2 regions of the Streptomyces sp. NBC_00029 genome follow, and region 1 is predicted to be linked to the other one. Evidence: riboswitches for the same ligand, from Rfam matches in the RefSeq annotation. Region 1 holds a riboswitch; the other holds the start of a gene.
What was found. Region 1 has a riboswitch for glycine ahead of gcvT (glycine cleavage system aminomethyltransferase GcvT). Riboswitches for the same ligand answer to the same signal wherever they lie in the genome.
Positions count from the first base shown of each region.

Region 2: another riboswitch for glycine. It lies ahead of gcvP (aminomethyl-transferring glycine dehydrogenase); the one in region 1 lies ahead of gcvT (glycine cleavage system aminomethyltransferase GcvT).

Region 1 covers NZ_CP108292.1:6,158,735-6,162,370, reverse strand. Annotated here, with positions in the region: gene OG753_RS28945 (enhanced serine sensitivity protein SseB) at 1-213, opposite strand, end outside; gene OG753_RS28940 (AAA family ATPase) at 292-948, opposite strand; glycine riboswitch at 1,155-1,258, shown strand; gene gcvT (glycine cleavage system aminomethyltransferase GcvT) at 1,431-2,546, shown strand; gene gcvH (glycine cleavage system protein GcvH) at 2,648-3,028, shown strand; gene glyA (serine hydroxymethyltransferase) at 3,044-3,636, shown strand, end outside.
Region 2 covers NZ_CP108292.1:2,026,546-2,030,181, reverse strand. Annotated here, with positions in the region: gene OG753_RS09805 (DNA polymerase IV) at 1-1,346, shown strand, start outside; gene OG753_RS09800 (PRC-barrel domain-containing protein) at 1,421-1,786, opposite strand; glycine riboswitch at 1,899-1,997, shown strand; gene gcvP (aminomethyl-transferring glycine dehydrogenase) at 2,192-3,636, shown strand, end outside.

The sequences.
Region 1 (3,636 bases):
CTCGGAGCTGTAGACGGGCACGTACGCCGCCCCGCCGATGTCCATGGTGGGCAGGTCGAGGCCGGCCGTCGCCCGGCCGCTGCCGCCCGGCAGCGGCACCCAGACCCGGCTGCGCCCGAGGACCTCCAGGATCCGCCCCCCGGCGTCCGGCTGCCCCAGCGCCGCCCCGAGCACCTGCTCCAGCTCATTTCCCGGCCAGCCGCTGCCCTGCATCTGCCCCTGCCCCTGTCTGGAATCCCGCGCGTGTCGTGCCGAGGCTATCGGGCCCGGCCACGTGCCGTCCGCCGGGGCTCAGCCGTGGAAGTGGATCCCGGTCACGGCGGCGGCCGAGCGGCGGTCCAGCAGGGTCGCCGAGGCGCAGCCCGCGGGCGGCCGGCCCGCTTCGGCCTCGCGGAGCAGCCGGGTCACCGCGCCGCGGTGGCGCGCGAAGGCGTACACGGAGACCCGGCGGCCGCGCGCGGCCTGTCCGGAGAGCGCCTCCTCGGGGCTGCTGTCCAGCAGCAGCAGGTGCAGCGCCCGGCCTCGGCGACGGGCGGCGGCCGCGAGCAGGCCCCGTACCCAGCTCTGCGTGCCGCAGTCGTGGACGACCACGGAGGCCCCGGAGCGCAGGATCTGCCACAGCCCCCAGTAGTGCGCGGCGCGCACCAGCGGCCGGTACACGGCGTACGGGAGTGCCGCGGGCATCCGCTGCTCCCAGCGCTCACGGGTGTCCTGGGAGTCGACCGCCCCGCCCTCGGCGGCCGCCCGCTTGATCAGGGTGCTCTTGCCGCCACCGGGCAGGCCGGACACCACGACGATGTCCCCGGCCGCGAAGCCGAGCGACTGCGGGGCGCGTACGGCCGGTCCGCGCAGGTCACGGACGAGGCCGAGGCCCGCGTCGGCCGCCCTCCTGCGCTCGCGCGCGCCGCGCTGCGCCGGCACCGCGTCCACGGTTCCCGTCGTCGTCACCACTCCGAATCTCCGCACAGTGTTCGCCTCCCCCGAATCGGGTCACCAGGACCCTTGCCCACTGAGTGTAAAGAGACGGTAATCCGGCGGGGCCGGTTCCGGTCGGCCCCTTCGGAGGGCCGTACGAACTTTCGGACCCCGCCGCCCGATCTCGGGCATGGCGTGCAATGATGTGCGCCATCTGGACCAACTGCATACAGGCCGCTTGAATCCGCGCGGGAGAGTCCCGGCACGCCGCAAGGCCGTGCGCGGGCGCCGAAGGAGCAAGAACCTCCCTTGAATCTCTCAGGCCCCGTACCGCGTGGATGAGGCAGATCTGAAAAGCGAGCTGCTGCGCAGCTCCACCCAAGGTGCAAGTCGATGAAATCCGGCGATCTGCTGATCGGTGGAACTCTCGGCGAACCTCTCAGGTTCCGATGACAGATGGGGAGGAACGTCCTCGTCATGTCATGTCGATGCCCTGGGACCCGGGAGCCACACCCATGAGCACTGCCCCCCGCCTGACCGCCCTCGATGCGTTGCACCGTTCTCTCGGTGCGACCATGACCGACTTCGCGGGCTGGGACATGCCGCTGCGGTACGCCAGCGAGCGCGACGAGCACAACGCCGTACGCACCAGGGCCGGTCTCTTCGACCTGTCCCACATGGGCGAGATCACGCTCACCGGCCCGGAGGCCGTCAAGGCCCTGGACTACGCGCTGGTCGGCAACATCTCCACCGTCGGCGTCGGCCGCGCCCGCTACACGCACATCTGTCAGGAGGACGGCGGGATCGTCGACGACCTGATCGTCTACCGCCTCGGCGAGACCGAGTACATGGTCGTCGCCAACGCCTCCAACGCCCAGGTCGTCCTGGACGCCCTGACCGAGCGCGCCGCCGGCTTCGACACCGAGGTCCGCGACGACCGTGACGCGTACGCGCTGCTCGCGGTGCAGGGTCCGGAGTCCCCCGGCATCCTGGCGTCCCTGACCGACGCCGACCTGGACGGCCTGAAGTACTACGCCGGCCTGCCGGGCACCGTCGCGGGCGTGCCCGCGCTGATCGCGCGTACGGGCTACACCGGCGAGGACGGCTTCGAGCTGTTCGTCGCCCCCGAACACGCCGTGGAGCTGTGGCAGGCGCTGACCAAGGCGGGCGAGGGCGTCGGCCTGGTGCCGGCCGGCCTGTCCTGCCGCGACACCCTGCGCCTGGAAGCGGGCATGCCGCTGTACGGGCACGAGCTGACGACCTCCCTCACCCCGTTCGACGCGGGTCTGGGCCGGGTCGTGAAGTTCGAGAAGGAGGGGGACTTCGTCGGCCGCGCCGCCCTGGAGGCCGCCGCCGAGCGCGCCGCCACCAAGGCGCCGCGCAAGCTGGTCGGTCTGATCGCCGAGGGGCGCCGCGTTCCGCGCGCCGGGTTCCCGGTCGTCGCCGACGGCCAGGTCATCGGTGAGGTCACCTCCGGCGCCCCGTCCCCGACGCTGGGCAAGCCGATCGCGATGGCGTACGTGGACGCGGCGCACGCCGCGCCCGGTACCTCCGGCGTCGGCATCGACATTCGCGGTACGCATGAGCCGTACGAGGTCGTGGCGCTGCCGTTCTACAAGCGGCAGAAGTAGCCCCACGCACCACGTCCGCCGTACGGAAACCCGTACGGCGCCGTCTCAGTACCCAAGACCGCAGTTCGTATCCACTCCCCCGCATCCAGGAGAATCAGGTCATGAGCAACCCCGAGAAGCTGCGTTACACCAAGGAGCACGAGTGGCTGTCGGACGCCGTGGACGGCGTCGCGACGGTCGGCATCACGGAGTTCGCGGCCAACGCGCTCGGTGACGTCGTCTACGCCCAGCTCCCCGAGGCCGGCGAGACCGTGACCGAGGGCGACACCTGTGGCGAGCTGGAGTCGACTAAGTCGGTCAGCGACCTCTACTCCCCCGTCTCCGGTGAGATCGTCGAGGCCAACCAGGACGTCGTGGAAGACCCGGCGCTCGTGAACACCGCCCCGTTCGAGGGCGGCTGGCTCTTCAAGGTGCGTCTCTCGGAGGAGCCGAAGGACACGCTCTCCTTCGAGGAGTACACCAAGCTCACCGCCGGTAACTGACCCCAGGGGACCCTGATGTCTGTACTGAACACCCCTCTCCACGAGCTCGACCCGGACGTCGCCGCCGCTGTCGACGCCGAGCTCGCACGCCAGCAGTCCACCCTGGAAATGATCGCGTCGGAGAACTTCGCTCCGGTCGCCGTCATGGAGGCCCAGGGTTCGGTCCTGACCAACAAGTACGCCGAGGGCTACCCGGGCCGCCGTTATTACGGTGGCTGCGAGCACGTCGACGTGGTCGAGCAGATCGCGATCGACCGCATCAAGGCGCTGTTCGGCGCCGAGGCCGCGAACGTCCAGCCGCACTCCGGTGCGCAGGCCAACGCCGCCGCGATGTTCGCGCTGCTGAAGCCGGGCGACACGATCATGGGTCTGAACCTGGCCCACGGCGGTCACCTGACCCACGGCATGAAGATCAACTTCTCCGGCAAGCTCTACAACGTGGTCCCGTACCACGTCGACGAGACCGGCGAGGTGGACATGGCCGAGGTCGAGCGCCTCGCCAAGGAGTCCAAGCCGCAGCTGATCGTCGCCGGCTGGTCCGCCTACCCGCGCCAGCTGGACTTCGCCGCCTTCCGCCGGATCGCGGACGAGGTCGGCGCGTTCCTGAT
Region 2 (3,636 bases), 4.1 Mb from region 1:
CGTCGAAGCCGAGCCTGCGCGGGAGGGCCGTCATCGTCGGCGGGCTCGGACCGCGCGGGGTCGTCGCCACCGCCTCGTACGAGGCCCGGCGGTTCGGGGTGCACTCCGCGATGCCGATGGGGCAGGCGAGACGGCTCTGCCCGAACGGCGCGTATCTCATCCCCCGCTTCAGCCTCTACCGGCAGGTCAGCGACGTGGTGATGGCCATGCTGCGGGAGCTCTCGCCGCTGGTGGAGCCGCTGAGCCTGGACGAGGCCTTCGTGGACCTGGAGGCGGGTGGGGTCGCCTTCGACTCGCAGAGCGCACGGGAGACGGGGGAGCGGCTGCGGGCCGACATCCGGGCCGCCACGAGCCTCAGCGGGTCGGTGGGGCTGGCGGGGTCGAAGATGCTGGCCAAGGTGGCGTCCGAGGAGGCCAAGCCGGCCGGGCTGCTGCTGATCGAGCCGGGGACGGAGCGCGAGCTGCTCGCCCCGATGTCGGTACGGACCCTGCCCGGGGTGGGACCGGCCACGGGCGAGCACCTGCGCCGGGCCGGGATCACCACGGTGGGGGAGCTGGCGGAGGCCGGGGAGGACGAGCTGGTCCGCATGGTCGGCCGCTCGGCGGGGGCCGGGCTGTACCGGATGGCCCTCGGGCTGGACGACCGGCCGGTGGTCGCGGAGCGGGATGCGAAGTCCGTGTCGGTCGAGGACACCTTCGACGTGGACCTGCACGACCGGGTGCGGATCCGCGGCGAGGTGCAGCGGCTCGCCGACCGGTGCGTGCAGCGGCTGCGGGGTTCGGGGCACTCGGGGCGCACGATCGTGCTCAAGGTGAGGCGGTACGACTTCTCCACGCTGACGCGGTCCGAGACGCTGCGCGGGCCCACGGACGATCCGGGGGTGGTGCGGGAGGCCGCGGCGCGGCTGCTGGAGGGCGTGGACACCACCGGCGGGGTGCGACTGCTGGGGGTGGGGGTGACCGGCCTGGCGGACTACACGCAGGAGGACCTGTTCGCGCAGTCGCTCGCCGCTGAGCCGGACGGGGACGCGGTGACGGCCGAGGGGGAGGCAGAAGGGGCCCCTGAAGCGTCTGGGGCCCCTGAGGCCACGCAGCCGCCCGGGGAGCCGGAGCCGTCCCCCGAGCGGCGCTGGACGGCCGGGAGCGACGTCCGGCACGCCGTGTACGGGCCCGGGTGGGTGCAGGGCAGCGGGGTCGGGCGGGTGACCGTACGGTTCGAGCGGCCCGGATCGGAGCCCGGCCGGGTGCGGACCTTCCGGGTGGACGACCCCGAGCTGGAGCCGTCCGACCCGCTGCCACTGGTGGGGGCCGGTGACCGGAGCGGTCCGCCCGAGGGCACCCCCTAGGTCCTGTCGTCGAAGGAGCGCCGGTCGGGCGCCGCGGGCCAAGCGGGACTTTGGCGACAGGACCTACCGGTCGCCTAGCTCTCGTCGCCCGCCAGGTGGCCGAAGTCGTGGTGGAAGTCCGACGGCAGGGTCGTGTCCAGGCCGTAGTGGTGGTAGAGCTGCAGCTCCTGTTCGGGCGAGAGGTGGCGTCCGACACCGAAGTCCGGGGCGTCGCGGATGAGGGCGCGTTCGAAGGGCACCCGGAGGGTTTCGCCCACCATCTCGCTCGGCTCCAGCGGGACGAAGGCATCGCGGCTGAAGAGCCCCGTCCGGACCGCGGCCCATTCCGGGACGCCCGTGGCATCGTCGAGGTAGACCTCGTCGATGGTGCCGATCTTGGTGCCGTTGCGGTCGAACGCCTTGCGGCCGATCAGGCTGCGCGGATCGATGTCGGTCTGCACGGTCCCTCCAAAAGGTCGCAACTGCTCCGTAATGACTACAGAAGTGCATATCTGCAGCGGAGGCCACTCGGGGAGGGTCCTGAACCTCGCTGGTACGCTGGTGAACGGCTGTCGACCCTGTGCGGGAGAGTCCTCCGAGTGAACGAGACGGAGGCGCCGAAGGAGCAAATCCTCCCCGGAATCTCTCAGGCATACGTACCGCACGGACGAGGCCACTCTGGAAAGCAGGAGCGGGTACCGGGTGAGCAGTGCCGGTCCCACACCTCACCGACGGTGAAAGCCGGATCTCTCGGGAGACCCCCGTGACTCCGGTGAAACTCTCAGGTGCAGATGACAGAGGGGGAGGCCGTCCGGGTGCCCGCGCCGTGGTGCCCTCGCAGGTCATACGACCAGGAGGCCTCCGTAATGACCGCCAACCGCATTCCGCTCTCCCAGCTGGAGCGAGGCATCCCCTTCGAGCAGCGCCACATCGGCCCGGATGCCGAGGCGCAGGCGAAGATGCTCGCCCAGGTGGGCTACGGCTCCCTGGACGAACTGACCGCCGCCGCGGTGCCGGATGTGATCAAGACCGCCGAGGGCCTCAACCTGCCCGACGCGCGGACCGAGGCCGAGGTGCTGGCCGAGCTGCGCTCGCTCGCCGACCGCAACCAGGTCCTCTCCCCGATGATCGGCCTCGGCTACTACGGGACCTTCACGCCGCCGGTGATCCTGCGCAACGTCATGGAGAACCCGGCCTGGTACACGGCGTACACGCCGTACCAGCCGGAGATCTCCCAGGGCCGCCTCGAGGCGCTCCTGAACTTCCAGACGGTCGTCGCCGACCTGACCGGGCTGCCGACCTCCGGTGCCTCGCTGCTCGACGAGGGCACCGCGGCCGCCGAGGCCATGACGCTGGCCCGCCGCGTGGGCAAGGCCAAGGGCAACATCTTCCTGGTGGACGCCGACGCGCTGCCGCAGACCATCGCCGTCATCGAGACCCGCGCCGAGCCGATCGGCATCGAGGTCGTCGTCGCCGACCTGTCCGCCGGTATCCCGGCCGAGGTCGCCGAGCGCGGCATCTACGGCGTCCTGGTCCAGTACCCGGGTGCCTCCGGTGCCGTGCGGGACATCAAGCCGGTCATCGACCAGGCGCACGAGCTCGGCGCGATCGTCGCCGTCGCCGCGGACCTGCTCGCGCTGACCCTGCTGACCTCCCCGGGCGCGCTGGGCGCGGACATCGCCGTCGGCACCACCCAGCGCTTCGGTGTCCCCATGGGCTTCGGCGGACCGCACGCCGGCTTCATGGCCGTCCAGGACAAGCACGCCCGCTCGCTCCCCGGCCGCCTCGTCGGCGTCTCCGTGGACGCGGACGGCAACAAGGCCTACCGCCTGGCGCTGCAGACCCGTGAGCAGCACATCCGCCGCGAGAAGGCCACCAGCAACATCTGTACCGCGCAGGTGCTGCTCGCCGTCATGGCCGGCATGTACGCCGTCTACCACGGCCCGGACGGCCTGCGGACGATCGCGAGCCGCACCCACCGCTACGCCACCCTGCTCGCCGCCGGTCTGACGGCCGGCGGGGTCGAGATCGTGCACGGCTCCTACTTCGACACGATCACCGCCCGCGTCCCGGGCCGTGCGGCCGAGGTCGTCGCCGCCGCCCGCGAGGGCGGGGTCAACCTCTTCCAGGTGGACGCCGACCTCGTCTCCGCCGCCTGTGACGAGACCACCCTGCGCGCCGACATCGAGGCCGTCTGGGCCGCCTTCGGCGTCACCGCGGACATCGAGGCGCTCGACGCGGCCACGGCCGACACCCTGCCCGAGGGCCTGCTGCGCTCGGACGCGTACCTGACGCACCCGGTCTTCCACCA